2 linked regions of the Hyalangium ruber genome follow. The protein of the gene in region 1 interacts with the protein of each later gene in a pairwise test. Links are inferred from orthologs where the notes say so. Each region holds a gene or a part of one and is shown on either strand. Other genes may lie near its edges. The genes, in order: SYV04_RS41095 and dnaE.

The links.
Region 2: the proteins of SYV04_RS41095 (region 1) and dnaE interact in binary tests that used the Escherichia coli proteins (3 or more experiments, as listed by UniProt). The link is inferred for Hyalangium ruber from one-to-one orthologs.

The regions. Positions count from the first base shown.
Region 1 is NZ_JAXIVS010000024.1:22,203-35,948, forward strand. The notes cover bases 6,966-9,829. They hold SYV04_RS41095 (aminotransferase class I/II-fold pyridoxal phosphate-dependent enzyme), read right to left. Parts: upstream 9,063-9,829; coding sequence 7,869-9,062; downstream 6,966-7,868. Other genes in these bases: SYV04_RS41090 (acyl-CoA mutase large subunit family protein), read right to left, coding at 6,966-7,812; SYV04_RS41100 (phosphatase PAP2 family protein), read right to left, coding at 9,103-9,829. Also shown: SYV04_RS41060 (prepilin-type N-terminal cleavage/methylation domain-containing protein), read left to right, coding at 1-20; SYV04_RS41065 (hydroxymethylglutaryl-CoA lyase), read right to left, coding at 27-1,016; SYV04_RS41070 (coenzyme B12-dependent isobutyryl CoA mutase small subunit), read right to left, coding at 983-1,387; SYV04_RS41075 (class I SAM-dependent methyltransferase), read right to left, coding at 1,380-2,108; SYV04_RS41080 (nucleoside monophosphate kinase), read left to right, coding at 2,171-4,432; SYV04_RS41085 (Gfo/Idh/MocA family oxidoreductase), read left to right, coding at 4,429-5,832; more of SYV04_RS41090, read right to left, coding at 5,905-6,965; more of SYV04_RS41100, read right to left, coding at 9,830-10,059; SYV04_RS41105 (efflux RND transporter permease subunit), read right to left, coding at 10,056-12,512; SYV04_RS41110 (aminotransferase class I/II-fold pyridoxal phosphate-dependent enzyme), read left to right, coding at 12,872-13,746. UniProt on the Escherichia coli protein: Shows aminotransferase activity with methionine and histidine as substrates, and to a lesser extent also with phenylalanine.
Region 2 is NZ_JAXIVS010000006.1:57,882-72,928, reverse strand. What follows is about bases 5,215-9,379. They hold dnaE (DNA polymerase III subunit alpha), read right to left. Parts: upstream 8,985-9,379; coding sequence 5,415-8,984; downstream 5,215-5,414. Other genes in these bases: SYV04_RS18330 (sulfatase family protein), read left to right, coding at 9,228-9,379; SYV04_RS18340 (serpin family protein), read left to right, coding at 5,215-5,384. Also shown: SYV04_RS18355 (lamin tail domain-containing protein), read right to left, coding at 1-2,188; SYV04_RS18350 (SDR family oxidoreductase), read right to left, coding at 2,297-3,100; SYV04_RS18345 (crotonase/enoyl-CoA hydratase family protein), read right to left, coding at 3,104-3,931; more of SYV04_RS18340, read left to right, coding at 4,122-5,214; more of SYV04_RS18330, read left to right, coding at 9,380-11,282; SYV04_RS18325 (Spy/CpxP family protein refolding chaperone), read left to right, coding at 11,415-11,852; SYV04_RS18320 (M14 family metallopeptidase), read left to right, coding at 11,997-12,797; SYV04_RS18315 (aldo/keto reductase), read left to right, coding at 12,797-13,678; SYV04_RS18310 (substrate-binding domain-containing protein), read right to left, coding at 13,696-14,892. UniProt on the Escherichia coli protein: DNA polymerase III is a complex, multichain enzyme responsible for most of the replicative synthesis in bacteria. This DNA polymerase also exhibits 3' to 5' exonuclease activity. The alpha chain is the DNA polymerase catalytic subunit.

The sequences.
Region 1 (13,746 bases):
CCGACAACGGGTGCCACTGAGCCCGCTCAGCGCGGGGCGCTCTGGGCGTGAGCCCGGCGCGCCCGCTTCTCGCGCTCGCCCAGCGCCGCCTGCAGGAACTTGCCGGCGAGCTTGCGGCCGATGAGCTCCTGGGCCAGCTCGCCCGCCTCGACGAGCTTGTCCATGTTGATGCCCGTCTCCACGCCCATGCCGTGGAACATGAAGACGGCATCCTCCGTGGCGAGGTTGCCCGCCGCGCCCGGAGCGTAGGGGCAGCCGCCCAGCCCGCCGATGCTGGCGTCGAACGTGGTGACGCCCGCCGACAGGCCCACCAGCGCGTTGGCCAGCGCCGTGCCGCGCGTGTCGTGCATGTGCAGCGCCAGCTTCTCCACGGGGATGTACTTGAGCAGCCCGGAGAGGATCTCCTCGGTCTGCCGGGGCGTGCCCACGCCGATCGTGTCCCCCAGGCTGAGCTGGTAGATGCCCATGTCCACCAGCTTGCGGCAGACGTCGACCACCCGCTCCACCGGCACGTGGCCCTCGTACGGGCAGCCCCACACCGTGGACAGGTAGCCGCGCACGCGCATCCCCGCCTGGGTGGCCGCCGTCACCACCTCGCGCGAGGACTCGATCGCCTCGGCGATCGTCTTGTTGATGTTCTTCTTGGAGTGGGCCTCGGAGGCGGAGATGAAGATCGCCGCCTCTTGAAGGCCGGCCTCTCGTGCCCGCTGCAGGCCCTTGAGGTTGGGCACCAGCGCGGAGAACACGACGCCCTCCTTGCGGCCGACCAGGCGCAAGAGCTCCTCGGCGTCCGCGAGCTGGGGGATCCACTTGGGTGACACGAACGACGTCACCTCGATGCGCTTCTCGCCCGAGGCGACCAGCGCTTCGATCAGGCGCGCCTTGTCCCGGGTGGGCAGCGTGCGCAGCTCGTTCTGCAAGCCATCCCGAGGGCCGACCTCGTAGACGTCGACCTTCCGGGGGAGGCTGCCGAGCCAGGCGCTTATGCGCGATTGGGAATGTTCGTTCGAATCCACTTGACGATGTCCTGCGTCGAGCTCCCCGGGGTGAAGATCTCCGTCACCCCCAGGCCCTTGAGTTTGGGAATGTCGTCGTCCGGGATGATGCCTCCGCCGAACACCCGGATGTCCTCGGCCTTGCTGCCCTTGAGCAGGTCGATGACGGCGGGAAAGAGCGTCATGTGCGCGCCGGACATGATGGACATGCCGATCGCGTCGACGTCCTCCTGGATGGCGGCGTTGACGATCATCTCGGGCGTCTGGTGCAGCCCTGTGTAGATGACCTCCATACCCGCGTCGCGCAAGGCCCGCGCGATGATCTTCGCACCGCGGTCGTGCCCATCCAGGCCCGGCTTGGCCACCAGAATTCGAAGCTTCCTCTCAACCATGTCGCAGCTCAGCTCCCACGATGAGGTCCGTCGAGGCGGACGATAGCGGCTCGCCTGCCAGGCCGCCGTGTACCCACTTCGGCGCGAGGCCCGTCGATTCCAACAGTTGGACCAATTCCGCAAGAGGATAGTAACGGATGGCGTAAGCCCCTGATAGCACTCGCCCATCTGGCAGTGTGAGCTGGCGGCGGCCGTGGTCCCGGCCGGTAGCGGAATCGAAGCGGCTCTCCTCCTCCAACTGGCTGCCATCGGGCAGGGAACGCTGGAAGGCGGCGCTTGGCTGCTCGCTCAGTCGCTCGTAGGGGACGGTCTGGAGGACCAGGAGTCCTCCGGGCTTCAGACACCGAGCGATCTCCTGGAGGATGACGCGGTGCTCCATGTCCGAGAAGGCGAAGAGCGTTGAGTACCAGGCATAAGCGCCGGCCAACGAGCGAGGCTGGAACGGGAGGGCGCGGAGGTCCCCCCGGACGGCGGGAAAACCGGGGGCTCGGTGGGACAGGGAGTACGCGTCGAGCTCGAGGCCGATGACGCGCCCGGCCAAGGGCCCGGAGGTATTCAGGGGAGCGGCGTGGCGACCGTGTCCGCAGCCGAGATCGACGATGGGACCGGAGGGGGCGAGGCCCGAGAAACAACGCTGCAGGTAGGCTACCTCGCGCGTCGTCACCTCGGGGGCGAGGAAGGGCAGCGTGCTGCGCAGGTACAGCTCACCGAAGAAGCTCACGGGGCCTGGGAGGGGTTCGAGGGGAGTCCAGGAGTCATCATAAGTCGTTAGAGTCTAGAGGTATGGCTGGCTCGCCCCTGCTGCGCACGAGTGAGAAGTGTCCGGTCGAGTTCGATCCCGGGCTCACGGATCGCACCTGCTCGCTCCAGCCGGTGGAGGGAGTGCCGGGAGCGTACCTGTTGGCGCCGGTGCTCTCGCGAGAGGAGTGCGAGCAGCTGATCGCGGCCACGGAGGCGCTGGGGTACGCGCCGAAGAAGAGCCGGCGTTCGGGGCCCCCCATCCGGACGAACATGCGGTTGCTGTACGAGGCGCACCCGGAGCTGGTCTCCACGCTGGCGTCGCGGATGCGGCCTCACCTGGAGTCGATCGACGTGAGCGCGGCGGGCAGGTGGCGGTTGTTGGAGGGCAGCCGCTTTCCGAACGAGCGCTGGAGGATGAACCGCTACTCGGAGGGCGAAGAGTTCTTCCCGCACTTCGACACGGGGTACGAGTTGGGGCGGGACAGCCGCTCGCTGCTGAGCGTCATCCTCTATCTGAACGAGGACTTCGAGGAGGGAGACACGGTCTTCTTCCCGGGGGGACAGACGCGGGACAACATGCTGCCGGGGGACGAGGATGCACGGGAGGTGCGCGTCCGGCCGGCGGCGGGAACGGCGCTGGTGTTCCACCATTACGGACCGCTGAGCCCGAGGCACTCGGGGCTCTCTCCGGTGCGGTGCCAGCGGCCGAAGTACATCATCCGCACGGACATCTTCTACGAGCGGGAGCCGGTGCCCGCGAGCGCCACGCTCTTCGGGCGCAGTCCGGAGATGCACCGGTGCGTGGTGCTGCTGGGGCCTCCGGGCGCGGGGAAGAGCACCCAGCTTCGCCAGGTCTCGGAGGCGCTGGGGTTCACGGGGCTGGACTTCGGGCACTGCGTCCGGCGCGAGTTGGCACAGGGCACGGAGCTGGGCGCGCGCATCCAGGAGTTCCGGAGGAAGCGAACGGCGCTGCAGGATGCGGCCTTCGGAGCGACAGGGGCCCAGCGGAGACCGGGCGGGTGGCTGCCGGATGCCCTGGGCCTGGAGATGGTCGAGAAGCAGATCGAGGGCCTCGGTCTCTCACGCGGGGTGCTGATCGACGGCTTCCCGCGCATGCGCTCCCAGTCCAACTTCCTGGAGGGCAGCCGCTGGCTGTTGCTCGCGGCGGTGTACCTGCGCGTAGACGAGCGCGTGCGGGAGGAGCGCCTGCAGGGGCGAACCATCGATCCGGCCACGGGACAACCCTTCCATGCGAAGCACGCGCCATCGAGCCAGCCGGCACAGGCCGTCAAGCGGCCCGAGGACGCGCCGGAGTCAGTGAACGCGCGAATGGTGGACTGGGAGCGGGACACGGTGCCGCTCCTGGAGCACTACGCCAAGCGCGGGGTGGCGGTGGAGGTGGACGCCAACGGGCCGCCCGAAGAGGTAACGCGCGCCATCCTCCATGCTTTGTCTCGGAGGCTCCTGGAAGAAGCCACTCCCCTCTTCCCCCCTGCCCTGTCCGAGCTGTTGGCCAACGCGACAAGCGACGGAGTGAACCGCGCATCCCGCCCGGACTCCCTGGTGTTCCGGTACGAGCCCCCATCCGGGCCCGCGCTCTACCTCAAGCTGGCACCCCCCTGGGGAGCACCGCTGAGCACCGAAGCCCGCTTCCTCCAGTCCGCGAGCGCCCGTCGACTCGGGCTGAGCGTGCCCACCTGCCGAGGCCTCTTCACGATCGGAGGGGACGTGACGGCCTTCGTCACCGAGGAACTCCCCGGGACCTCCGCCAAGCGCGCCGCTCAGGCGTTCACCCAGGACACAGAGCGCGACGCGCTCGTGCGCAATCTGGCTTGGGCACTGGGACAGTTCCACGCGCTACCGGTGACCGAGGGGCTTACCGACCATTCCATAGCGGCCCTGCTGCGACGCGCGCGGGAGCGCCTCACCCGAGGCGAGGTGCCGCTGCGCAATTTCACCGCCAAGTATGGCCTCACCCTGAACAACACCGCCGAACTCACCCAGGAACTCGAGCGCATCGAGAGCGCTGCGCGGGCACTGCCAGAGGGGCCACGAGTATTCCTCCACGGAGATCCCTGCCTGCCCAACTTCCGGGTGGATGACCGCGGCGCGTTCATCGGAGCCCTGGATCTCTCAGGGGTCAGCTTAGGGGACCGTTATTGGGACATCGCCCTGGCCCACTGGTCCGTGCAGCACAACCTGGGTGCGCCGTGGGCGGAACGCTTCCTCGAAGTCGCCAGTCAGGGCGCCATCGACCGGGAGCGTCTGAAGTTCTTCACCGATCTCCGCAGGTTCCTGGTGTGAGCCCTTCCCACGAGCCCATCCGCCATATCGCGATCATCGGCCTGGGCTGGCACGCCCGCCGCGTCTACTACCCATGGCTGGAGGAAGCCGCGCTCCAGGGACGCCTGCGCATCAGCGCGGTGGTGGACTTGCACGACAACAGCACTGCGGTGCAAGGCTTCCTCGACCAGCGCCGGGTGACGCCGGACCAACTCCTCCTGACAGAGCCCAGCACCGAGCCCGGGCGCCTGCCCGAAACGGTCACCGCGCAGCTCGCCACGCTAAGGTCCGCCGGGAAGCTGGACGGAGTGGTGATCTCCACCGAGCCCCGAGCGCATAAGGGCTACGTGCTGTGGGCGCTGAGCAACGACGTCCATGTGCTGTTGGACAAGCCCATCACGGCTCCGGCCACCGCCACGAACACAGCGGAGGTCGCCCAGGAACTGTGGAGTGACTTCGAGGACATCTCCCGAGCGCTGGCGGCCTCGAAGGCGCGACTCGTGGTGCAGGCCCAGCGCCGGGTGCATCCGGGCTACACCTTCATCAAGCGCTACCTGGACGGCTTCCTCCAGGAGTTCGGAGTGCCGATCTCCTTCCTGGACAGCTACCACGCCGACGGCATGTGGGTGATGCCGGACGAGTGGGACCGCGAGCACCACGCCTACAAGTACCGAACCGGCAAGCTGTTGCATTCGGGCTACCACTTCGTGGACCTGGCCTCCTGGCTGTTGGAGAGCAACGACCGCCTGAGCTCCGCGCCAAGCTCCCTGGAGTTCCAGGTCCAGACGTTCCAGCCGAGTGACTTCCTGGCGCTGCTGGACGGTCGCTACGAGCGACTGTTCGGAGCAGGGAGCGCGCCCAAGCCGGTCCCATCCGTCGAGAACCACGGGGAGATGGACCTGATGCTTATGGGACGCATCCTCTCGGAGGGGCACGTCCGCACCCTGCTCTCCCTCCAGTTGTTGCAGAACTCCTTCTCCCGCCGCGCATCACCGGCTCCACCCGTCGACCTCTACAAGGGAGCCGGGAGAGTGCGGCACGAGCGACTGAACCTGCAAGTGGGGCCGTTGCTCAACCTCCAGGTCCATTCCTACCAGGCCTACGAGGTACGGGACCGACGGGAGCAATTTCCCTACGGCCCGGGGCACCTCGACCACTTCGACGTCCACGTGTTCCGAAACTCGGACGTGGTGGGAGGCACCAGCTTCGAGAAGCTCGAGTTCGGCAAAGCGGCCCAGCGCCAGGGCCATAATGAGCAGGCGCGCATGGACCTGCTGGAGACGTTCGTGGAAGGGCGTCCGAGCGGCTCCGAGCTGGAAGACCACCGCCGGACCAACCTCTGGCTCTCCCGCATCTACCAGGCCATCCACGGGCGGCAGACCGAGGCGCTCTCGGTCTGCACCCTGCCCTGGAAGGACTGAGCCCCTCGGTGGGGCACTGAGCAAACCTGTCTGACAACCAGACAGGTTTAGCTGAAGTGCGCCCGAAGGAGCCTAGAACGCCCCGCCTTCGCGGTACTGGCCCCAGACCTTGCGGAACACGTCGCAGATCTCGCCCAGCGTGGCGTAGGCCTTCACCGCCTCGAGCACCGGCGGCATCATGTTGTCGGTGCCCCGCGCCGCCGCTTCCACCTTCGCCAGCGCCGCCTGCACCGCCTCGTTGTTCCGCTCCGCCTTCACCTGCGCCAGGCGCGCCTTCTGCTCCTCGGCCACCTTGTCGTCGATGTGCAGCAGCTCGATCGGCGCGTCCTTCTCCGACTTGAACGCGTTCACGCCCACGATCAGCCGATCGCCCTGCTCCACCTCGCGCTGGAAGCGGTAGGCGCTCTCGCCGATCTCCTTCTGCGGGTACTGCTCCTCCACCGCGCGGATGATGCCGCCCATCTCGTCGATGCGGCGGATGTACTCCATCGCCCGCTTCTCCATCTCGTCGGTGAGGTACTCCACGTAGTAGCTGCCCGCCAGCGGGTCCACCACCCGGTCCACTCCCGACTCGTGCGCGATCAGCTGCTGCGTGCGCAGCGCGATCGTCACCGACTCCTCCGTCGGCAGCGCGTACGTCTCATCCAGCGAGTTGGTGTGCAGCGACTGCGTGCCGCCCAGCACCGCCGCCATCGCCTGCAGCGCCGTGCGCACCACGTTGTTGTACGGCTGCTGCGCCGTCAGCGACACGCCCGCCGTCTGCGCGTGCGTCTTGAGCTGCCACGAGCGCGGGTTCTTCGCCCCGAACCGGTAGCGCAGCACGTTCGCCCAGATGCGCCGCGCGGCGCGGAACTTGGCGATCTCCTCGAAGAAGTCGTTATGCACGTCCCAGAAGAAGCTCAGCTGCGGAGCGAACGCGTCCACGTCCATGCCGCGCTTCACGCACTCCTCCACGTAGCCGATGCCGTCGGCCAGCGTGAAGGCCAGCTCCTGCACCGCCGTCGCCCCCGCCTCGCGGATGTGGTAGCCGCTGATCGACACCGGGTACCACTTGGGCATGTTCTTCGTGCAGAACTCGATCATGTCCGTGACGATGCGCACGGCCGGCCGAGGAGCGACGATCCACTCCTTCTGCGCGATGTACTCCTTGAGCATGTCGTTCTGGATGGTGCCCGCCAGCTTCGACATCGGAATGCCCTGCTTCTCGCCCACCGCGATGTACATGCAGAGCGCCACGATCGCGCTCGCGTTGATCGTCATCGACGTGGTGACCTTGTCCAGCTGGATCCCGTCGAAGAGGATCTCGAAGTCACGCAGCGAGGAGATGGCCACGCCCTCCTTGCCCACCTCGCCGCGGCTCATGGAGTGGTCCGCGTCGTAGCCCATCAGCGCCGGCATATCGAAGGCCGTGGACAGGCCCGTCATGCCGTGGCTGATGAGGTACTTGAAGCGCTTGTTCGTATCGGCCGGAGTCCCGAAGCCGGCGAACTGGCGCATCGTCCAGAGCCGACCGCGGTACATGGTCGGCTGCGTGCCGCGGGTGAACGGGAACTGTCCCGGCAGCCCGATCCGCTCGAGCTGCTCGTCCTTGCGGTCGGCCAGCGTCGTCAGGTCCGGGATCGGAATGCCCGAGTCGGTGACGAACTGCTTGCGCCGCAGCGGCATCTTCGAGGTGATCTGAGCGAGCTCCTCCTTCGCCCACTTCTCCGAGGCCTTCGCCGTGGCCTTCACCGCCGCCGCGTCATAGGCCTTCAGCGCGGGAGCCTTCTTCTTCGGTGCGGCCTTCTTCACCACGGCCTTGCTGGCCTTGGCCACCGCTTTGCCAGCCTTGGCCACCGCCTTGCTGGCTTTGGCCACCGCCTTGCCGGCCTTGGCGAGCTTCGAGGGCTTGCCTGCCTTCTTCGGCGGGGCAACGGCCTTCTTGGAGGACTTCGTGGAGATGGAGCGAGCGACGGTCTTGGAGGAAGTGCGCGCAGGCATGGCGCGGGGATGTAGCACCCGCACCCAGGGGTCGCAAGCCGAGCGGACTCCGGCTGTTAGCGGTGCTTCGTGAGCCCTTCACGCAGGCGGCGGACGCCCTCGTCCAGCACCCCGTCCGTCTTGCAGAAGGCGAAGCGCGCGAAGCCTTGGCCCAGGTGCCGGTGCTCCGGGGAATAGAAGACGCTGGGGGGAATGGCCGCCACGCCCACCTGCGTCACCAGGTGCCGACAGAAAGCCATGTCGTCTGGAAAGCCCAGGTGGGAGATGTTCGTCAGGATGAAGTAGCTCCCCTCGGGAGCGTGCGCCGGAAGCCCCGCCTCCTTGAGCCCGCGCAGCAGCTTCTCACGCCGGGCCAGGTACTGCGTCGCCAGCTCCTGGAAGTAGCTGTCCGGTAGACGCAGTGCGGCGGCGGTGGCCACCTGCAACGGCGAGGCGGTGGCGAATGTCACGAACTGGTGTGCGCGCTGCACCGCGTCACGGAGCGAAGGCGGCGCGATGACCCAGCCGATCTTCCACCCGGTGAGGCTGAACGTCTTGCCCATGCTGCTCACGGTGACGGTCCGGTCCGCTAGCACGGGCACGGTGGAGGGGCGCACGTGTCGGGCTGGCGCGAAGACGATGTGCTCGTACACCTCGTCCGAGAGCACCTTCACGTCATGCTCCGCGCACAGGCCTCCGAGGAACTCCAATTCCTCGCGGGTGAAGACCTTGCCAGTGGGGTTGTGCGGCGTGTTGAGGATGAGCAGCCGCGTGCGAGGACCGAACGCCGCGCGGACCTCCTCGCGGTCGAACCACCACGTGGCGTGCTGGGCGTCCGGCGGCCGCAGCGGCACGTAGCGCGCCTTGGCCCCGACGAAGGTGATGTTCGCGTCGTAGGAGTCGTAGAAGGGCTCGAACGCCACCACCTCGTCGCCGGGATCCACCAGCCCGAGGATGACGTCGAGGATGGCCTCGGTGGCACCGCTGGTGACGGTGACCATGGTGTCCGGGTTCACCTGCTGGCCGTAGAAGCGCGCGGCGTGCTCGGCGATGGCCTGGCGCAGGTCCTTGGCCCCCATGCCCATGGCGTACTGGTTGACGCCGTCGCGGATGGCGCGCTGGGCGGCCTCCTTCACCGCCTCCGGGCCGTCGAAGTCGGGGAAGCCCTGCCCCAGGTTCACCGCCCCGTGTTTCAGGGCGAGCGCGCTGAACTCGGAGAAGACCGTGGTGCCGAAGCGGGAGACGCGTTCCGCGGCGGGAGACCGGCTCATGGGGAGACTCCTGGAGCCGGCGGTGGAGGAGCGGCCGGCGCTAGGGGCGCACGATAGCGTTCATGGCGACGGAACGCTCGGTTGCGAAGCTCCGGCGGCGGCTCCCCACCCGCGACAGGGCCACCGAGAGCCCCGCCACCAGCACCACCACGGGCAGCACGACCACGAGGTCCGTGGCGTAGTGGAAGCGCCCCGAGAGCGTCGCGACGATGAGGCCCAGGCCGGGCAGCAGCATCACCCAGAAGAAGCGCCGCGCGAACCGCCACGCATAGAAGAACAGCAGCAGCGTCGTCCCGGTGTGGCCCGAGGGGAAGCAATCCCGGGTGAAGGCGGGCAGGCGCATCAGCGAATCCAGCAGCGGGGTGAGCAGCGGCCCGGTGAGGGGCCCCGGGAAGGCATCCAGGAGGAAGAACCGGGGGCCGATCGCGGGCACCAGCGCATAGCCGGCGTAGTTCAGGGTGAAGAAGAGGCTGAGGCCCAGGATGAGCTCATCGAAAGCCGTGGTGCGCCTTTGGAGGTACAGCACCACGCCCAGCGCCACGGCCCACACGAAGTGGCCGTAGTAGCAGAGCATCAGCACGTCATGGAGCCACGGCGGCACCGCGTTCGAGACGTGGACGGACACCTGAACGCCGAACAGCCGCGCCTCCAACTGGGCAAGCTGCGCGTCCCGGAGCACGGGGTTGAGGGCATCCACCAGCGGGTTGAGCAGATCGTGGCCCAAGCCCGCCACGGGCAGCAGCCAGAAGTCCGCCACCCACTTCACGGGCCGGAAACGCGGCCACGTGGCCTGCACCGTGCGAAGCCCCAGCAGCCCGAGGGCGAAGAGGCCAAAGGCCAGCGCGGACTTCAGCGCTCCAGGCGCCCAGCGCGCCGGTCCCAGGAGCAACAGGGCAGCGAGCGAGCAGGCGGCGATGAGGACGAGGTCCGCGCCTCGCAGGCGCACCTTTCGCCCGCGTTCGAGCCATCTCAAGCTGTCGAGCGACCAGGGACTCATGCCGACTTCCGCTCCTCGGCGGCCTCCCCATGCGCACGTGTCGCGTCGATCTCCAGGCTTCGAACCACCGCTCCCTCCCCTGCCCCCTCTACCCCTCGTGCCTTCCACCGCTCAATCAGCGCCAGCAGCGCCGGGAAGAAGATTGTTGTTCCCAGAAAGGTGCACACGACCCCTAGGAGCGCAATCTGTCCAATGGAGCGCAGGCCCTGGTGGCTGGCCACCAGCAAGGCGCCGTAGCCCGCGGCGTTGGACAGCGTGGCCACCACGGCGGCCAGGCCTGTGTGTCGCACCACCTTGCCCAGTGAGCCCGGCCCCTCCTCTTCATAGCGGTGGAAGAGGTGTACGGAGTTGTCCACCGCGATGGCCAGCAGGTTGGGCAACACCACCGCGTTGATGAAGTTGAGCTGCACGTCGAACAGGTACATGCCCCCAGCGAGGCACACCATGCCGAGGAACAGCGGCCCCGCCACCAGCAGCGCGCGCTTCAGGCTGCGCAGGCTGGCGAAGATGGCCAGGAACACCACCACCGCCGCCGCGCCGAGGATGAAGGGCCCATCTCCCCGCACCAGCGCGAAGATGCGCGAGGCGATGCGGTTGCTGTCGAGCACCGACAGATCGATGTTCCGCCCCCGCGCCCCCTCCACCACCTCATCGAGCTGCGCGGCCCAGCGGTGCAGATCCCGCGTGTCGTAGTTGGACACCGAGGGGAACAGCAGCAGGAACATCCCCTGCCCATCCAGCGCCTCGAAGCGCCGGCGCGCCTCCACCGGTAGCTCGTTCAAGCCATACGGCTGGGCCTTCAGCAGGTACTTGAAGACCGTCAGGCGCGGATCGTCGTCGAACGACTCGGGGACGTTGGCCACCAGTTCGCGCAGGCGCTGGAGCTCCTTCTGCCGGTTCTCCAGATCGCTGGGGAGCAGATCCACGAGCGAGGTGGAGCGCAGGAACACGGAGTCGGCGCCGTGCCGAGCCTGGACCTCGGAGATGAGGTCGCGCACCACCCGCGCCTCCTCCAGATCCTTCACCAGGAGGATGGCCGGGTTGAGGGGCGCACCGAGCTGCGTGGTGATGTGATCGTCCAGGCGCGAGGAGGGCGAGTCCCCCTTGAGCTTGCGCATGTCCGTCTCGAAACCGAGCTGGGGCGAGACGATGGCGGAGAAGCTCGCGAAGGCCAGCACCGCCAGGGCGACGCCGCTGATGATGGGCGTGGGCCAGCGCCTGCCAGAGCGCTCCGGCGTGCTGGGACGCGCCCCCTCGGACACGGTGGCGGCCCGCGCGCGGTTCGGGCGCAGACGCTCGGCGATGGCCAGCAGCGACGGCCCCAGCCCGTACGTGACGAGCACCGCCAGCAGCACGCCCATGCCGGCCAGCAGGCCGAACTGATTGAAGGCGTGGAACTGCGCGAACATCAGCACGAAGAAGGCGGCCGCGTTGGTGACAGCCGAGGTGATGGCGCCTGCGAAGGTGCCGCGCACCGCCGCCGCGAGCGCCTCGGGCACGTCCTGGCGCTGGCGCTCCTCCCAGTAGCGCATGGACAGATGCACGCCGTACTCGATGCCCAGGCCGATGAGGATGGCCACCAGGAAGCCCGTCACCACGTTCAGGTGCCCGATGGCCAGCTGCGCGAAGGCGAACGTGAGGATGACGCCCACCATCACCGGCAGCCCCACCACCGCCAGCGCCGACAGCCTCCGCGTGGCCAACAGAATGAGCCCCGCCGCCAGCAGCGCCGACAACAGGCCAGAGCGAGCCAGGTCCTGCCGCATCACCGCGTCCTCCTCGATGCGGCTCTGGAAGTTGCCCGTCGCGTCCACCTCCACACCCGGGTAGCCCTTGGCCACCGTCGCGGCGACTGCCTTGGCCTCCTCCACGAACTGGCGCGCGAAGCCCAGGTCTCCGGCCGTCCCGGCCGGCTTGATCATCAGGTACACCTCGGAGCCGTCCGCCGAGGCCAGGTACTCCTTCACCGGCGGGGCCGCCGTGTACTTAGCCTTGATCTCATCGAAGCTCGGCGGAGGCTGCGTCTTCACCAGCTCCACGTAGAAGGGGTTGACCTGTTGCCGCTCGTAGCGAAGCCGCGCCGAGAGTTCGGCGTACAGCGCGCGCAGCTGCTCGGTCGGCATCAGCAACAGACCGTGGCGCTTGAAGAAGCCCACGTCATAGCGGTGCTCGACGTAGCGGACGTTGGGCAGCGCCTCCAGCCGGCCCTGAAGCTCCACCGCGAAGGCCCGTAGCGCGTCGGGAGCGGCCCCCCGGGCGCGCAGCACCAGGTACCCGTCACCCCCCGCCTTCTGCGACACGCGTGTCAGATCCTGAACTTCGCGCGCCCCCTCGGGCAGCAGTTCCACGAAGGAGCCACGGAACTCCAGCCGCGACGCCAACAGCCCGCCGCCGACCCCCAAAACCAGGAACGCGGCCAGCACCCGCCAGGGGCGGGTCAGCGCTAACCGCATGAATCGACTGAACCCCTGCTGACGCCACATCTGCACCGGGCTCCCCCGCTATAGGCCGCATGAAGCAAACTTTCGGCCACATTCCTGTCAGGCTCTCGCGCCTAAATCCAGTGGGGGGCAAGACTTCCAGGGGGTTGGCGCGCAAGACGCCGATTTTCCGAGTCACCCCCCTGACACGATTGCCATGGTATCGAAAGTTGGCGCCTTGACAGTCCTGGAAACCCTCTTTATTCACGCCCCCGCGTCGCCCCGAGAAGGTCGCACGCAGCACACATGGGTGCGGCAGGCCGGAACGCGCCCTGCAATGTGCGCGCCCCGGGTCTGTTCCCGGATCCCCCGACGCAGACAGAAGGACCACCATGAGCGACGTCTTCGACAAGTGCAGCAACTGGAAGGACTTCCGCATCGCGAAGGCCACTGGCCTCTACCCCTACTTCCGCTCCATCGAGGCCTCGCACGGGGCCACCGAGGTGGAGATCGAAGGTCGTCGGGTCATCATGGTGGGCTCGAACAACTACCTGGGCCTGTCGGCCGACCCGCGCGTACGCGAGGCGGCCATCAAGGCGGTGGAGAAGTTCGGCACCACGTGCTCCGGCTCGCGCCTGCTCAACGGCACCCTGGCGCTGCACGAGGAGCTCGAGACGAAGCTGGCCAAGTTCCTCAACCGCGAGTCCGCGCTCGTCATCTCCACCGGTTTCCAGACGAACCTGGCGCTCTCGTCCATTCTGGGCCGGCACGACATCGTCTTCACGGATCGGCAGAACCACGCCTCGCTGGTGGACGGCATCCGGCTGGGCTTCGCCACCGAGCGCAAGTTCCGCCACAACGACGTTGACCACCTGGAGCAGCTGCTGGCGGCGGCCGAGCCCGACGCGGGCAAGATCATCGTCACCGACGGCGTCTTCTCGATGGAGGGCGACCTGTGCAACCTGCCCCGCATCGTCGAGCTGGCCAAGAAGTACAACGCGCGGGTAATGACGGATGACGCCCACTCCATGGGCGTGCTGGGCGAGAAGGGCCGCGGCGTGCCCGAGTACTTCGGGCTGGAGGCGGAGACGGACCTGGTGATGGGCACGTTCTCCAAGAGCTTCGCGTCGCTGGGCGGTGTGCTGGCCGGGCCCTTCGAGGTCATCAACTACATCCGCCACAAGGCGCGCTCGGTCATCTTCTCGGCGTCCATGACGCCGGCGTCGATCGCCTCGGCGCTCAAGGCGCTGGAGATCATCGAGGCGGA
Region 2 (15,047 bases), on another replicon or contig:
GATAGGTCCACGGATCGAACGGGTCGGGGAACGTCTTTGGGTACTGGATGTTGCAGAACACCGGCGCCGGGCCCACGTTCACCCCGCAGGTCTCGTTGGGCTGACCCGGTGTCCCGTAATCGCCTCCGAGCAGCCGCACGTCCACGCTCGAGTCGCACCAGTACCAGGGCTGCCGATAGGCCCACGTGCCAACCACCGCCGAGGCGAGGTTCATGGAGCGGCCGGACGTCTGTGGAAAGCTGCTCGACCAGGTGAAGTCCTCGAGCAGCGTGCCGGACGTCGTGCGGACCGTGAGGCGCCCCTCTGCGCCGAGCTCGAACGCGGAGCCGTAGGCGTAGTCCACGGGGACGCCGCCATTGGTCGCGAAGTCCTCGCTCTGGCCGAGCACGTACGAGCCTCCGGCGGGGATGAGCACCGCATGGCCCGGTCCGGAGCTCAGCGTGAAGCCTCCGGCAACAGCGCCCCCCGCCGTGTGCTCCACCTGGACGCCGGCGATGTTCAGCAGCCGCTGCGAGGCGTTGTGGAGCTCGATGTACTCCGTCGTTCCGGAAGACGGGCTGTGCATCAGCTCGGAGATGGACAACTCACCCGGCGCCGGCCCGGACGCGGTGCCGCACGCCCCCGCGAAGCACACCCCGTCCGCGCCAGGACAGGCCACTCGCGTCTCCGTGTCCTGGCAGGTGGGCGCGTTGCCATCGAGGACACAGGTGGAGCTGAAGGTGACGCGCGTGACGGCGTCCACCGCGCAGGTCGGCTCGGGCACCTCGCAGACCACGCCCTCGCAGGGGTCCAAGGTCGCCACAGGTTGAGCCTCTGGGAGACTCGCGTTGCCCGCCGAGTCCCAGACCACCACGGCAAAGGAGTACCGCGTGGCGGCGCTCAATCCCTCGACGGTGAAGGACTCCGCGCTCCCAGGCGCCTGGGGAATTCCGGACATCGCCAGCGTCGCCGCGTCGAACTCCTCCCGCGTGGTGATGGGAAGCGTCGAGTAGCGCAGCTCGTGGGAGGTGGCCTGGCCCAGGCTTCCATCATCCCCCACGGCGGTCCAGGCCAGCGTGATGCTCGAGAAGGACTGGCCCGTGCTCGTGAGCGACACCGCGGCCGGGGGCGTACCGTCGAGGACATCAAAGGGATTGCTGTCCACCGTGGGAAGCGCGCCGGCCCCCGTCGTGAGCTGGAAAGCGCCGCCCTCCTGGTCCACGAAGAGCTCTGAGAAGGTCGCCAGGCCCTCGACAGGATCCACGGCCAGCGTGCCGCTGAGCTGGGAGGCGGGATTTCCACCCGAGAGAGAGACCACCACCGTAGGGCTGGAGACACGCGAGCGGTTGCCGAAGGAATCGATCAGCTCGACCCGAACGGCAGAGAGCGCGGCACGCACCCGGCCGCCGACGGGCTGGGTGACGAACCGCAACGCCGTGGGCGCCCCGGGCAGCACCTCGAAGGAGGAACTCGTCGCGGGAGCCAGCCCGCCCGACGTGGCTCTCAGCGCATAGCCCGTGCCTGCTTGCTTCAGCACCGCGCCCGGAAACCGCGCCACGCCGTTGACGGCCCGCGCCGTAAGCGAGCCCTCCAGCACCGCCGAAGGAGGCCCCGCCGCCAGCGAGAGCGAGACTTCGTCCACCGCCTCCGTCACGGTGCGCCCCGCGTCATCCTGAAGGGAGACCTCCAGCACCGGGCCCACCGGCTCGCCCGCCATCGCCGACAGGGCCGCCTCCGAGAAGACGAGCTTCGTCGCGGGAGGGTTCACGAACTCGATGGAGGGCCGCTCGTCGAGCACCACCACGCCCTCCCCACCTTCGACCAGCGCCGTCACCTGCTTGAGCCCTGCCTGGGTGGACGTCACCGAGGCGGTCGTCACGCCGCTGGCATTGCTCTTCACCGTGGGCTGCGTGACGGCGACGCCCGCGCCGGAGACTTCGAGTCGCACCGCATACCCGGACAAGGGCTCACCGGAGCCATCGCGCACCGTGACGGTCACCGTCACCAGGTCACTGCCGTCCGCCCGAGCCCCCGTCGCCGGAGCCACCGCGACCGAGGAGCGGCTCGCATCCGGAGACGCTGTGGGCGGAGTCGGTGGCGTGGGTGGAGTCGGCGGCTTCGGTTCACCCCCGCCACACCCCGTGAGTAGAGCGAGGACCAGGAGGCTCAGCCCGAGCAGCCAGGCGAGCGAGAGGGAACGAAGCGGCATGCGTCTCTCCGGTAGGCCCTCGCGGCACCCAGGCCACGGCGAGCACCCTGCCCGCTTCTACCAGACCCGCGAGGCCTCCCGGAATGTCACCCCAGACCAGGCAGGCGGTCAGCCGCTGATCGCCTGCATGATCACCCCCGAGCCCAGGAGCGACCAGCCGCCATCGCACAGCATCACCGAGCCGGTGATGTAGGAAGCCGCGTCGGAGGCCAGGAAGAGCGCGAGGTTGGAGATGTCCGACTTGGCGCCCATGCGCTGCAGCGGCAGGGACTGGACGATCTTGTTGCGCGCATCCTCGGAGGGCGCCAACCGCCGCATGCCCTCGGTGTCATCGATGGGCCCCGGGGAGATGGAGTTGATGCGCACCCCAGCGCCGCCCCACTCGATGGCCAGCACGCGCGTGAGCATGTCCACGCCCGCCTTCGCCGCGCACACGTGCGCCTGCATGGCCGTGGGCAGAAACGCCTGCGGCGCGGAGATGTTGATGACCGAGGCCCCCGGCTTGCGCAGGTGCTCGAAGCCGGCCCGGCACGCGTTGAAGGTGCCCACCACGTCGATGTCCATCACCGCCTTGAAGCCGTTGGAGGACATGCCGAGCGCCGGCGCCGGGAAGTTGCCCGCCGCGCCGCACACCAGGATGTCGATCTCCCCGTACGCGTCGCGCGCCGTCTGGAAAGCCTTCTCCACGGAGGCGTAGTCGCGCACGTCCGCCGGCACGCCCATGGCCGTGCCGTGGGCCTGGAGCGACTTCACCGCGCCCTCGAGCTTCTCCACGTTGCGGCCATTGATGACGACCTTGGCGCCAGCCTGCACGAAGCGCTCGGCGATGCCGAGGTTGATACCGCTGCTGCCGCCGGTGACGAAGGCCACCTTGCCCGCGAGCAGCCCGTCCTTGAATACCCCTTCAGCCATGGCTCATCTCCCTTGGAAGCGAGGAGGCCGCCGCTCCATGAAGGCCGCGAACGCCTCGGTCAAATCGTTCGACTGCAGGAAGGCCGAGTTCCACACCGCCACGAAGCGCAGGCCGTCCTCCACGGACTTGTCCGCGCAGTACTCCAGCACCTGCTTGGCGCCCTGGACGACCAGAGGCGGGTTGTCGGCGATCTTCCGAGCGGTGGCGCGCGCCGCGGTGAGCATCTCCTCGGGCGAGGCGAACACCTGGTTGACGAGCCCCATGCGCAAGGCCCGCTCCGCGTCGAAGTCCCCGCCCGTATAAGCCAGCTCGCGCGTGTGGCCCTCGCCGATGATGCGCGGCAGGCGCTGGAGCGCGCCCAGGTCCGCCAGGATGCCGACGCGCACCTCGCGCACGCTGAACTTCGCCTCCTGGGAGCAGTAGCGGAAGTCGCTGGCGGCGATGAGGTTCATCCCCGCGCCGATGCACCAGCCATGCACCGCCGCGATGACCGGCTTGTGGCAGCGGGCGAGCCCCTCGGTGGCGCCCTGCATCTGCTCGATGAGCCGCATGAGCTGCGTGCGCTCGAAGGCGGTGTTGTTGTCGCCCGTCAGCATGGGCCCCAGGGACTCCAACATCGCCGGCAGGTCCAACCCGTAGGTGAAGTGCGCGCCGTCGCCGCGCAGCAGCAAGACCCGGACGGAGGCGTCCGCGTCGAGCTCGCGCAGGACCTCTGGCATCTCCCGCCAGAAGTCGGGCCCCACGGCGTTGCCCTTGCCGGGACCGGTGAGGATGACTTCGGCCACGCCCTCGGATTTCTCGATGCGCAGTGCCTTGTACGCCGTCGCCATACGTGTCCTCCCTCGGGGGCGGCACTTGACCAGAAACGAGAGAGTGGCGTCCACGACTTCACCACCCCGCCTCAGAAATCCGAGGCATTCGCCTGCGGGTGGGCGCCTCAAGTGCCCGAAGTCCCTTGGCTCCGCGCCGCGCACGCGGCTTGCTGTGAGCCCACCTCAACCAGCCGCTCGAGGAGATGACATGACACGTTGGCTTTCTTCCACGCTCGCCGCCGCGCTGCTGCTGGCGGGCTGCTCCCAAGGCCTCCCCGAAGCCCCCGGCGAGCTCATCGCCTCGGACAAGAAGCGGGTGGAAGAGCCCACCGCCTCCACCGAGGACCTGGCATCGCTCGCCTCCGGGAACACCGATTTCGGAGTGGCCCTGTACCAGCAGGTGAAGAAGCCCGGGGAGAACGTCTTCTTCTCTCCGTTCAGCATCTCCCAGGCGTTCGCCATGGTGTACGCGGGAGCCCGGGGCAACACGGAGCAGCAGATGCGGCAGGCACTCCACTTCACCCTCCCCCAGGAGCGGCTCCACCCCGCGATGAACGCGCTGGATCTGGCACTCTCGGGCCGCGCCGAACAGGTAGGCGATCAGAAGCAGCCGCCTCCGGAACTCCGCGTGGTGAACGCCACCTGGGCCCAGAAGGGCTACACCCTCGAGCCCGCCTTCCTCGACGTGCTCGCCCAGCACTACGGCGCCGGCATCCGCGGGGTGGACTTCCAGCGGGAGCCCGAGTCCATCCGCTCCCAGATCAACGACTGGGTCGAGGCGCACACGAATGACCGGATCCAGGAGCTGCTCCCCGAGGGCTCGGTGAAGTCGGACACGCGGCTGGCGCTGGTCAACGCGCTCTACTTCAAAGGCGCCTGGTCCTCCACCTTCCCCACCCAGCTCACCCAGAGCGGAGCCTTCCACCTGCTGGGAGGAGAGCAGCAGCAGGTCCAGATGATGCATCGCTCGGACTCGACTCCGCGCAAGCGCGGTGACGGCTTCAACGCCCTGGCGCTCCCCTATGTGGGGAAGGCCTTCCGCATGCTGCTCATCGTTCCGGATGCGGGCCGGTTCGAGGAGATCGAGGGGCGGCTGTCCGCGTCCTTCCTGGACAGCGTTCGCGCGGAGATGCAGAGCGAATACCTCGCGCTCGGCATCCCGAAGTTCAAGCTGGAGGGAGAGGTTCCCCTGACCGGCGCCCTGCAGACGCTGGGCATGGTCGACGCCTTCGGCAGCGAGGCGGACCTCTCGGGCATCACCACCCAGGAGCGCCTGGCCATCACCAGCGCTCGACACAAGGCCTTCATCTCCGTGGACGAGACGGGCACCGAGGCCGCTGCCGCCACGGGAATCACCATCGGGCCGGTCTCCCAGCCCGAGTCGATCATCGTGAACCGGCCCTTCCTCTTCCTCATCGAGGACGTGGAGACGAAGACCGTCCTCTTCCTCGGGCGGGTGGTGAAGCCCTGAGTCGCCCAGCCGGGACTCGGGCTGGGGCCACTACCCCAGCTCCACCACCTTCATCCCGAAGAGTTTGTCCACGGCGAGCAGCAGCTCGTCGCTCACCTGCACCTTGAGCCCAGTGCCCCCGATGAGCGCCTCGGCCTCATTGGGGAACAGCACGCTCACCGCCACCGGCGTGGCACCCGCGTACTGCTTGGCGATGGCCGACAGCTTCGTCAGCCGCTCCTCGGTGACCAGGTCCGCCGGCAGGCGCAGCTCCAGCCGCTTGGTGCGCTTCTCGCGCACCGCCTTCAGGCTCTGGATGTCCTCGACGATGAGCTCGGCGGTGGGCGTGTCCTCGTCGCGCTGGCTGATCTGCACCGAGCCCGTCACCAGGATGGGGTCATCCCCCTTCAGCAGCGTCTCCCAGTGCTCGTAGCCCGGCTTGGGCCCGCCCTTGGTCCACTTGCCGTCCTTGCCCATCACCGAGCGGCCACCCTCCTTGCCCGGGAAGCACACCAGCTCGATGGAGCCCGACAGGTCCTCCAGCGTCACCCACGCCATGCGCTTGCCCGTCTTCGTCGGCCGCTCGCGCAGGGCCGCGATGATGCCGCCCACGCTGATCTTCTCGTCCCGCCGCGCGCGCTGCACCGCCGTCACCGGCCGGGCGTAGCGCTTGAGCTCCTTCTCGTACTGGTGCAGCGGGTGGCCCGACACGTAGAAGCCGATGGCCTCCTTCTCGAAGGACAGCCGCTCCTTCTCCGGCCACTCCTCCACCTGCACGTACTCGTCCTTGAGCGCGCCGGCCCCGCCGCCACTCGTGGCCGGCCCCGCCAGCATGCCGAACAGCGAACTCTGCCCGGCCGCCTTGTCCTTCTGGCTGGACGAGCCGCGGTTCATCGCCTTCTCAATCGTCTCGAAGAGCTGGCGGCGCGGGCGCTTCTCGAAGTCGAACGCGCCAGCCTTCACCAGCGCCTCCAGCACCTTGCGGTTGACGCGCCGGCTGTCCACGCGCTCGCAGAAGTCGAACAGGCTCTTGAAGGGCCCTTCCTTGCGCGCCTCGACGATGGCCTCGATGGCGCCCTCGCCCACGCCCTTGATGGCGCCCAGGCCGAAGCGGATCTTCCCCTCCACCGCGCCGAAGGCCATGTCCGACAGGTTCACGTCCGGCGGCAGCACCTGGAGGCCCGACTCGCGCGCCTCGCCGATGTGCCGCACCACCTTGTCGGTGTTGTCCTTCTCGCTGGTGAGAAGGGCGGCCATGAACTCCACCGGGTAGTGGGCCTTGAGCCACGCCGTGTGGATGGTGATGAGGCCGTAGGCGGCCGAGTGGCTCTTGTTGAAGCCGTACTCGGCGAACTTCTCCATCAGGTCGAAGATCTCGCCGGCCACCTTCAGGTCGACGTTGCCCTTCTTGCAACCCTCGAGGAAGCCGGCGCGCTCGGCCTGCATCACCTCGGCCTTCTTCTTGCCCATCGCGCGGCGCAGCAGGTCCGCGCGACCCAGGGTGTAGCCTCCCAGCACCTGGGAGATCTGCATCACCTGTTCCTGGTAGACGATGACGCCGTAGGTGTCCTTGAGCACCGGCTCCAGCGCCGGGTGCGGGTACACCACCGGCTCGCGGCCGTGCTTGCGGTTGATGAAGACGTCCACCATGCCCGAGTCGAGCGGACCCGGGCGGTAGAGCGCGCCGGCGGCGATGACGTCCTCGAAGCACGTCGGCTTGAGCTTCATCACCATTTCGGTGAAGCCGCTCGACTCCATCTGGAACACGCCCGCCGTGTCGCCCTGGGCCATCAGCGCCCACATCTTCTCGTCATGCAGGGGGATGTCGTTGCGCTCGAGCGGCTTCTCCTTGGGGTGGTTGCGGTTGATGAGATCCAGCGCGTTCTGGATCACCGTGAGCGTCTTGAGCCCGAGGAAGTCGAACTTCACCAGGCCCGCGGCCTCCACCTCGTCCTTGGCGAACTGGGTGATGAGCGTCTTCTCACCGGGCGGCTGGTAGACGGGGACGAACTCCCACAGCGGCTTGTCGGCGATGACGACGCCGGCGGCGTGCATGCCGGGCTGGCGGTGCAGGCCCTCCAGCGCCAGGGCGATCTCCAACACGTCCTTGGTGGTGACTGGCTTGCCTTCCACCTCGCCGATGTTGGTGGGCTTCTCGATCATCTCCTTGAGGCGAGGCTCCTGCTCGATGGCCTCCTTCAGGGTGATGTTGAGCACCTCGGGCACCAGCTTGGCGATGCGGTCCCCCTCGCTGAAGGGCAGCGCGAAGACGCGGCACACGTCGCGCAGCACGCTCTTGGCCTTCAAGCTGCCGAAGGTGATGATCTGCCCGACGTTCTTCTCGCCGTACTTGTGCGAGACGTACTGAATGACCTCGTCGCGCCGGTCCTGGCAGAAGTCGATATCGAAGTCCGGCATCGACACGCGCTCGGGGTTGAGGAAGCGCTCGAAGAGCAGGTTGTACGGGAGCGGATCCAGGTCGGTGATGCGCAGCGCGTACGCCACCAGCGAGCCCGCGCCCGAGCCACGGCCCGGCCCCACGGGGATGTTGTTCTTCTTCGCCCAGTTGATGAAGTCCTGGACGATGAGGAAGTAGCCGCTGAAGCCCATCTTCTGGATGACGCCCAGCTCCAGGTTGAGGCGGGCGCGGTACTGGTCCGGATCGATGGGGTAGGAGACCTTGGCCGCGTGCAGCTCCTTGAAGCGCTGGTGCAGCCCCTCGAAGGCCAGCTCCGCCATGAAGCTGTCCGGCGTGTGGCTGTCGGGCACCTTGAAGGTGGGCAGCATGGGCTTGCCCAGCTTGAGCTCCAGGTTGCACTGCTCGGCGATGCGCTGGGTGTTGTGGACGGCCTCGGGGATGTCCTTGAAGAACTCCAGCATCTCCTCGGGGCTGGTGACGTAGAGCTTGTCCGTGGAGTGCTTCATGCGCTTGCCATCCGCCAGCGTCTTTCCGCTGGCGATGCACATGAGCAGCTCGTGCGCCCGCGCATCCTCGCGCTTGATGTAGTGCGCGTCCGCCGTGGCGCACAGCGGGATGTCGAGGTCCCGGCTCAGCTGCTTGAGGTTCTCGTTGGCCTTGTCCTGCTCGGGCATCCCGTTGGACTGCACCTCGAGGAAGAAGTGGCCCGGCTCGAAGATGTTCTTGTACTCGAGCGCCGCCTTGCGGGCGTGGTCCATGTCCCCGCGGAAGCACGCGCTGGTGACTTCACCGCCCAGGCACGCGGTGAGCGCGAAGAGGCCCTTGCTGTGCTCGGCCAGCATCTTCTTGTCGATGCGCGGGTGGTAGTAGAAGCCTTCCATGTACGCCATGGAGGCCAGGTAGCGCAGGTTGGCGTAGCCCTCGGCGTTCTGGGCCACGAGGATGAGGTGGTGGGCCACCTTCTCGGTGCGGTCCTCGCGACCCTTGGTGCCGGCGACGTAGGCCTCCATGCCGACGATGGGCTTGATTCCCGCGTCCTTCGCCTTCTTGTAGAAGTCGATGGTGGCGAACATGTTGCCGTGGTCCGTCACGGCCACGCTCGACATCCCCTTCTCTTTCACCGTCTTGATGAGGTCCTTCATCCGGATGGCGCCATCCAGGAGGGAGTAGAGGGTGTGCAGGTGGAGATGGGTAAAAGACATGGCGGTAGTGACGTCCTGCGAGCGAAGAGGCGAGCGAACGATAGGACCCCAGACAGCGGGCCGCTAGTACGACCTGAGGAGGCGCCCAGGCCAAGAAGTCGGCCTCCGGCACGATTTGTGCCATGCCACCGTTGGAGCTGGAAGAGGTAACTTCCAGGGTCGGCTGGCGCTCGAAAGAATGCCTCCTTCCCGTTGATTCGGCGTCATTTCCACTTGAACTCCCGCTATTCGCGAAAGCCGACCGTGCCTGTCTCGTTGGGACGTGCCCTCCTGCTCGGTTGCCGGGCGGGCCTGCTGGTGTTCCTGGCGCTCTACACACTGTGCGCTGTCCTCAACATGAAGCTCGGCTACCAGGGCAACGCGAGCCGCCTGCTGGAGGAGTGGGTGTGGAGCGAGTTCCGGGGCGTGGTGCTGGGACAGGTGGGACGACTCATCCTGGCGTACACGGTGATGGGGCTCGCACTGGGAGCGTGGCTGGGCGCCGGGCTGTGGGCGGTGGGCGTCAGCCGCCGGGCCCTCTTCTGGGGGAGCGCGCTCGCGTGCCTCGCGGTGGAGGTGCCCCTGGTGCTGGCGGACCTGGCACACCATCCGCACCTGTACGCGGCCACGTTGTACGAGCGCGCGGGGTGGACTCAATCGCTGCTGCTCGCGATGAGTGGCGCTTCTCCCCTGCTCTGGCGCGCGGTGGCGCTCACGCCCGTGGTGCTGGTGCCACTGGCGCTCCTGGTACGAGGGCTCCGGGGCCCGGCTCGCTGGGGGCATGTGCCTGGCTCGCTGGCCGTGTTGCTGGGACTCGGGTGGCTGGGCTGGGAGGCCTGGGCGCAGGCGCCCGCGTCGTCACGTCCCGGGCGGCCCAACCTCCTCATCCTCGCCGCGGATGGGCTCCGACCAGACCACCTCTCGGGCAACGGGTATGACCGGCCGACGTCTCCGAACATCGATCGGCTGATGCGCGAGGGCACCCGCTTCCGCGAGACGCTGGTGCAGATGCCGCGCACCGCGCCCTCGTGGGCGACGATCCTCACCTCGCAGTGGGTGGGGCAGCATCCGTTACGGCACACGCTGGTGGGGCACGAGGTGCGCCAGACGCCCTTCGTCACGCTCGCGAGCGCCTTGGGTGCGGCAGGCTGGCAGACGGCGGTGGTGTCCGACTACGCGGGGGACCTGTTCTCCCGCTTCCGCTTCGGCTTCCAACACGTGGAGGCCCCCGCCTTCAACTTTCCGGACCTCATCCGTCAACGGATGCTCGTCACCCATGTGGCCCTGCTGCCGTGGACAGCGCTCGCCCCGGGGCTGTTTCCCGAGCGCGGCCAGTTGCCCGAGTTGACCGATCCCGCGCCCCTGCGCCACGCGGCCCGGCGTGTCCTTGGGGACTTTCGAGAGGACGCGCCCTTCGCGCTGCTCGTCTTCGCCTCCACGACGCACTTTCCCTATGCCGCGCCCCACCCTCATGAGGGCCGCTTCGTCGCCGAGGGCTATCGCGGCCCGTGGCGGTTCGGCGCCACGCCGCAGATGGAGGTGCCTCCGGGCACCACGCCTCCCACGCCCGAGGACATCGCCGCGCTCGTCGGCAACTATGACGCGGGGGTGCTCGCCTTCGACACGCTGGTGGGCGAGCTGCTGGCGGAGCTGGAACGCAAAGGCCTGGCGGACTCCACGCTGGTGGTGCTGCTGTCCGACCATGGGGAGCACCTCGCCGACGAGGGCCGAGGGCTGGGACATGGCGAGCACCTGTGGGGGAACGCCGCGCTCCGGATTCCTTTCGCGCTACGTCTGCCGGGCCGAGTGGCCGAGGGGCGCACGGTGGAACTGCGCGCCCGCTCTCTCGATGTGGCCCCCACGTTGCTCGAGCTGCTGGAAGTACCCGCGCCCGAGACGTTCCAGGGCCGCTCGCTCGCGCCGCTCGTCGCGCCGGGTGCGCAGGTCCCCGAGCTGCCGGAGGCTCCCGCCCTCATCGAGACGGACTTCTGGTTCTCCGACCGAGACGGCCAGCAGTACCAGCAGGTACGCATCCCCTATCCGTGGGTCTACGAGACGGCGACGGTGGAGCCCTCGGGAGACATCGCCCTGAAGCCGGAGTGGGAGAAGACGGTGGACGCCGCCAAGCACCGAGGGCTGTACCTCGGGCGCTGGAAGCTGCTGGAGCTGCCGACTCCCCAGGGGGTGAAGGTGGAGCTGTACGACGTCATCGCCGACCCGGCGGAGACGCGCGAGGTGGCCGCCGAGCACCCGGACGTGGTGGCCCGCCTGAGGGAACAGCTCGCCCGGGAGCGTCCGACGGGGCTCGGAGCCCGGTAGGCGGGGACGCTTCACACTTCTTTACGAAGCGCCAAAGCGCTCGCAATGCCCGGGGGGCATCTTCTGCACCGTCGCCACTGAGGCGAAGCAACACCTCGGGCCCTCTCCGGGGCTCCCACAGGAGAACACGCCATGAAGAAGAAGATCGCCATCGCCGCTTCCGCCGTCCTCGCCGTCGTCCTGCTCAGCGGCTTCCGCGGCGGCGGCTGGAACCGGGACCCCGAGCGCATCAAGCAGATGGTCACCTGGAAGCTGGACGACAAGCTGGATGACCTGGACGCCACCGACGCGCAGAAGAAGTCCGTCCATGCCGTGAAGGACCGGCTGTTCGAGGACGGCAAGCGCCTGGCGGAGGAGCACCAGGCCACGCGCATGGAGGTACTGACGCAGCTCGAGTCGGATGCCCCGGACGCGCAGCGGCTGCACGCCCTGGTGGACACTCGCATCGACGAGATCCGCGCGTTTGCCCACAAGGTAACGGATGCCGCGCTGGAGGTGCATCGCACCCTGACTCCGGCCCAGCGCAAGGAGCTGTCCACCGAGTACCGCGAGAAGATGGGCATCAAGTAAACACTGCGTCGGCCCGGCAAGTCCCCTCTCCCTCCGAGAGGGGGCCCGGTACCCCTGGGCCCGAGGACCAGCCCGAAGTGCCGCACTGAACGGCGGAGGTGAGAGCAGATAGGCAGAGGGGGGGCCTCTCACTATGTTCGAGCCGTGGATTACACGGACTACGCTCGCCGCATCCTGTCCCATGGCGCTCTCGCGGAGGTGGCCGAGTACGGCCGCGTGCTGGAGGCGGGGAAGGAATATCCCCTCTTCCGGCTGACGGTCCCCGGCTCGCGGTGGCTCGTCATCACCTCCGGTTTCCATGGAGAGGAGCCCGCCGGGCCCCTCACGCTGGCGGAGAGCTTCGCGGAAGTGGTGGCCTACGCCCGGGCGAGAGACGTGGGGCTGCGCGTCTACCCGTGCATCAATCCTTCCGGCTTCGAGGTAGGCACCCGCTACAACCGCAGCGGCGAGCGCCCGAACAACGACTTCCTCCGCTACGAGGTGTCGCCCGGCACCTGGAAGGGAGAGCTGAGTCGCGGCGAGTCCTTCCTGCGGTGGACGCTCTATGACGGGGGGCCCAAGGAGACGCGCGCCGTGCGGGCGGACATCGACCGCTTCCCGCCTCCCGCGGCCGCGCTCGACATCCACCAGGACAACTACCTGGGGACTCCCGCCACGTACGCGTACACGTTCGGGGACAAGGCAGCGTACCGGCCGATGATGGAGGCGGCCTCGGCCCACGTCTCCGTCATCCGCAACCAGAAGGTGGACGAGAACAACCACACGGACGGCGATGGGCTCATCGAGTCCCATGACGGCAGCGTGACCGACTACTTCCTGCGCAAGGGCGTGCCCTATGCCGCCGCGCTGGAGACCACCACGCGCACTCCGCTAGCTTCCTGCCACGCAGTCAATCTCATCTGGATTCGCGGCTTCATCGATCTGGCCGCGCGTGGAGGAACGTGATGGAGCGCCGTCCCCTGGGAAACACCGGCCTACAGGTCTCGGTTCTTGGATTTGGGGCAGGGCCCGTGGGGGACGCGACGCTGTCCGAGGATGAGGCTGGGGCGCTGCTCCACGGCGTCTTGGATGCGGGGATCAACCTCATCGACACCGCGCCCAGCTATGGGGCCTCCGAGGAGCGCATCGGACGGCACCTGCAGGGGCGCCGCGGGGAGTTCGTGCTCTCCACCAAGTGTGGCTACGGCGTGCCGGGCGTGGAGGACTGGACGGGCCCGTGCATCACCCAGGGCATCGAGCTGGCGCTGCGTCGGATGCGCACGGACGTCATCGACGTGATGCACTTCCACTCGTGCCCCGTCGATGTCCTGGAGCGGCCCGGCGTCGTGGACGCGCTCACGCGGGCCGTGGAGCAGGGCAAGGTGCGCGTGGCGGCGTACTCCGGGGACAACCACGCGCTGGCGCACGCGCTGGACATGGGCAGGTTCGGTTCGATCCAGGTGTCTGTAAACCTGTTCGACCAGCGCGCCATCGACTGGGGAATCGCACGCGCGCGGGAGCGCGGCGTGGGGGTCATCGCCAAGCGGCCCCTGGGGAATGCACCGTGGCGGTTCTCGGAGCGCCCGGGAGCACAGGACGTAGCGCTCTACTGGGACCGGATGCGCCAGATGGCGCTGGATCCGCGAGGCCTGGACTGGAGCGAATTGGCGCTGCGCTTCGCAGCCTTCGTCCCCGGCGTGGCCACCTGCATCGTGGGCACCACGAAGGTGGAGAACCTGATGCGCAACGTGCGCGCCCTGGAGCACGGCCAATTGGCGCCGGAGCTCGTCAATCACATCCGCGACGCGTTCCGGCGCAACGACCACGGGTGGGACGGACAGATTTGAACCCTGGGGGTTCCGCCTCAGCGGTTGCCCACCACGCGCGACCACATCGTCAGCAGGTTGCGAACCACCGCCCCCTCCGGCACCTCCGCCGCTGGGGGCACGTCCACCTGGATTCCGTGCTCCGCCAGCCGCGTGAATGGGTTCGAGGCATCCTGCGTCTTGATGTGTACCGCCGAATCCGCCGGCCGGAAGCCGAACGCCAACGCTCGCTCCTGCACCTTCTGGCTCCGCAGGTACGCCAGCCATTGCCGCGCCGCCGCCTTCTGCTGCGGCGTCACCCACTCCCCCTGTAGCACCGCCGCCGGGTGGTCGCTCCAGAGCGTGACCGGCGGGTAGTACACCTTCAGGTTCCCCCACCGCTCCTGCGCATTCGCGATCCTCGAGATCGCCAGGTTCTCGTACACCACCGCGATGTCGTACTTCGCGGGCCCGAACCGGATCATGTCCGTCATGAACGTGCCCGATGACGCCTCGAGCCTCGTGACGCCCTTCTCCAACTGCCGGATCCACTCCTGGTACTTCGGATCCAACAGGTCCCCCACCGTCAGCCCCGTGCGCTTGTTGTAGTACTCCAGCGTGGCCAGCAGCATCGCCTGCAGCCCCGAGTTCGAGCGCGTTGGGTCCGTGTGCCCCAGCTTCACGAAGCCCCAGTCCGCCTGGCCCCCAATCGCTGGCCAGCCCTGGTCACTCGCCACCGCCTTGTGGATCACCTTCCAGGAGATGGACTTGCCCTCGTTGGCCTTCAGCAGCACCCGGGCCCGGTCCTCCCACACCACGAACACCAGCGGTGTCATCACCAGCGGACGCGGTGCGTCCTCTCCCTCCCGCGCGAACAGCGGCCCGCGCGAGGGCTCCGTCGCCCAGTCCGACTCCAGCAACTTCAGCACCGCGCTGTCCGCCGGGCTCCAGACCGTGGGCTTCTCCCGCCCATCCAGGATGGCCTGGGCCGCATCCAGCGAGCCCTGCCCCATCAGGCGCACCTGGATGGAGGGGTTCTCCTTCTGGAACGCAATCGCCGCCTCCTCGATCCACGCCTCCTTCTCCGTGCTGTAGAGGAAGGAGATCTCCGTCACCTCCGGGTACTTCACGGGCTTGCTCGGCCCGCGCTCCTGCCCGCTCACCGCCCTGCCCGCATCACCGCTATCTCGCGACAGGTAGAGGACTCCTCCTACCGCCGCGATGAGGCCAATGATGATCAGTGCCCTGGAGTTCATGGTGTGACGCGCGCCTCGCGGGAGGACCTCAAGGGCTCCTCGGAAGAGCCGATCTTGCCGTCTCTCCCATCCGGACGACATAGCTCTTACGCATCGTGATATTCCTCCCCCGCGACGGCCAGTCCACAAAAGGCCGGACCTTCAACTCACCTGGA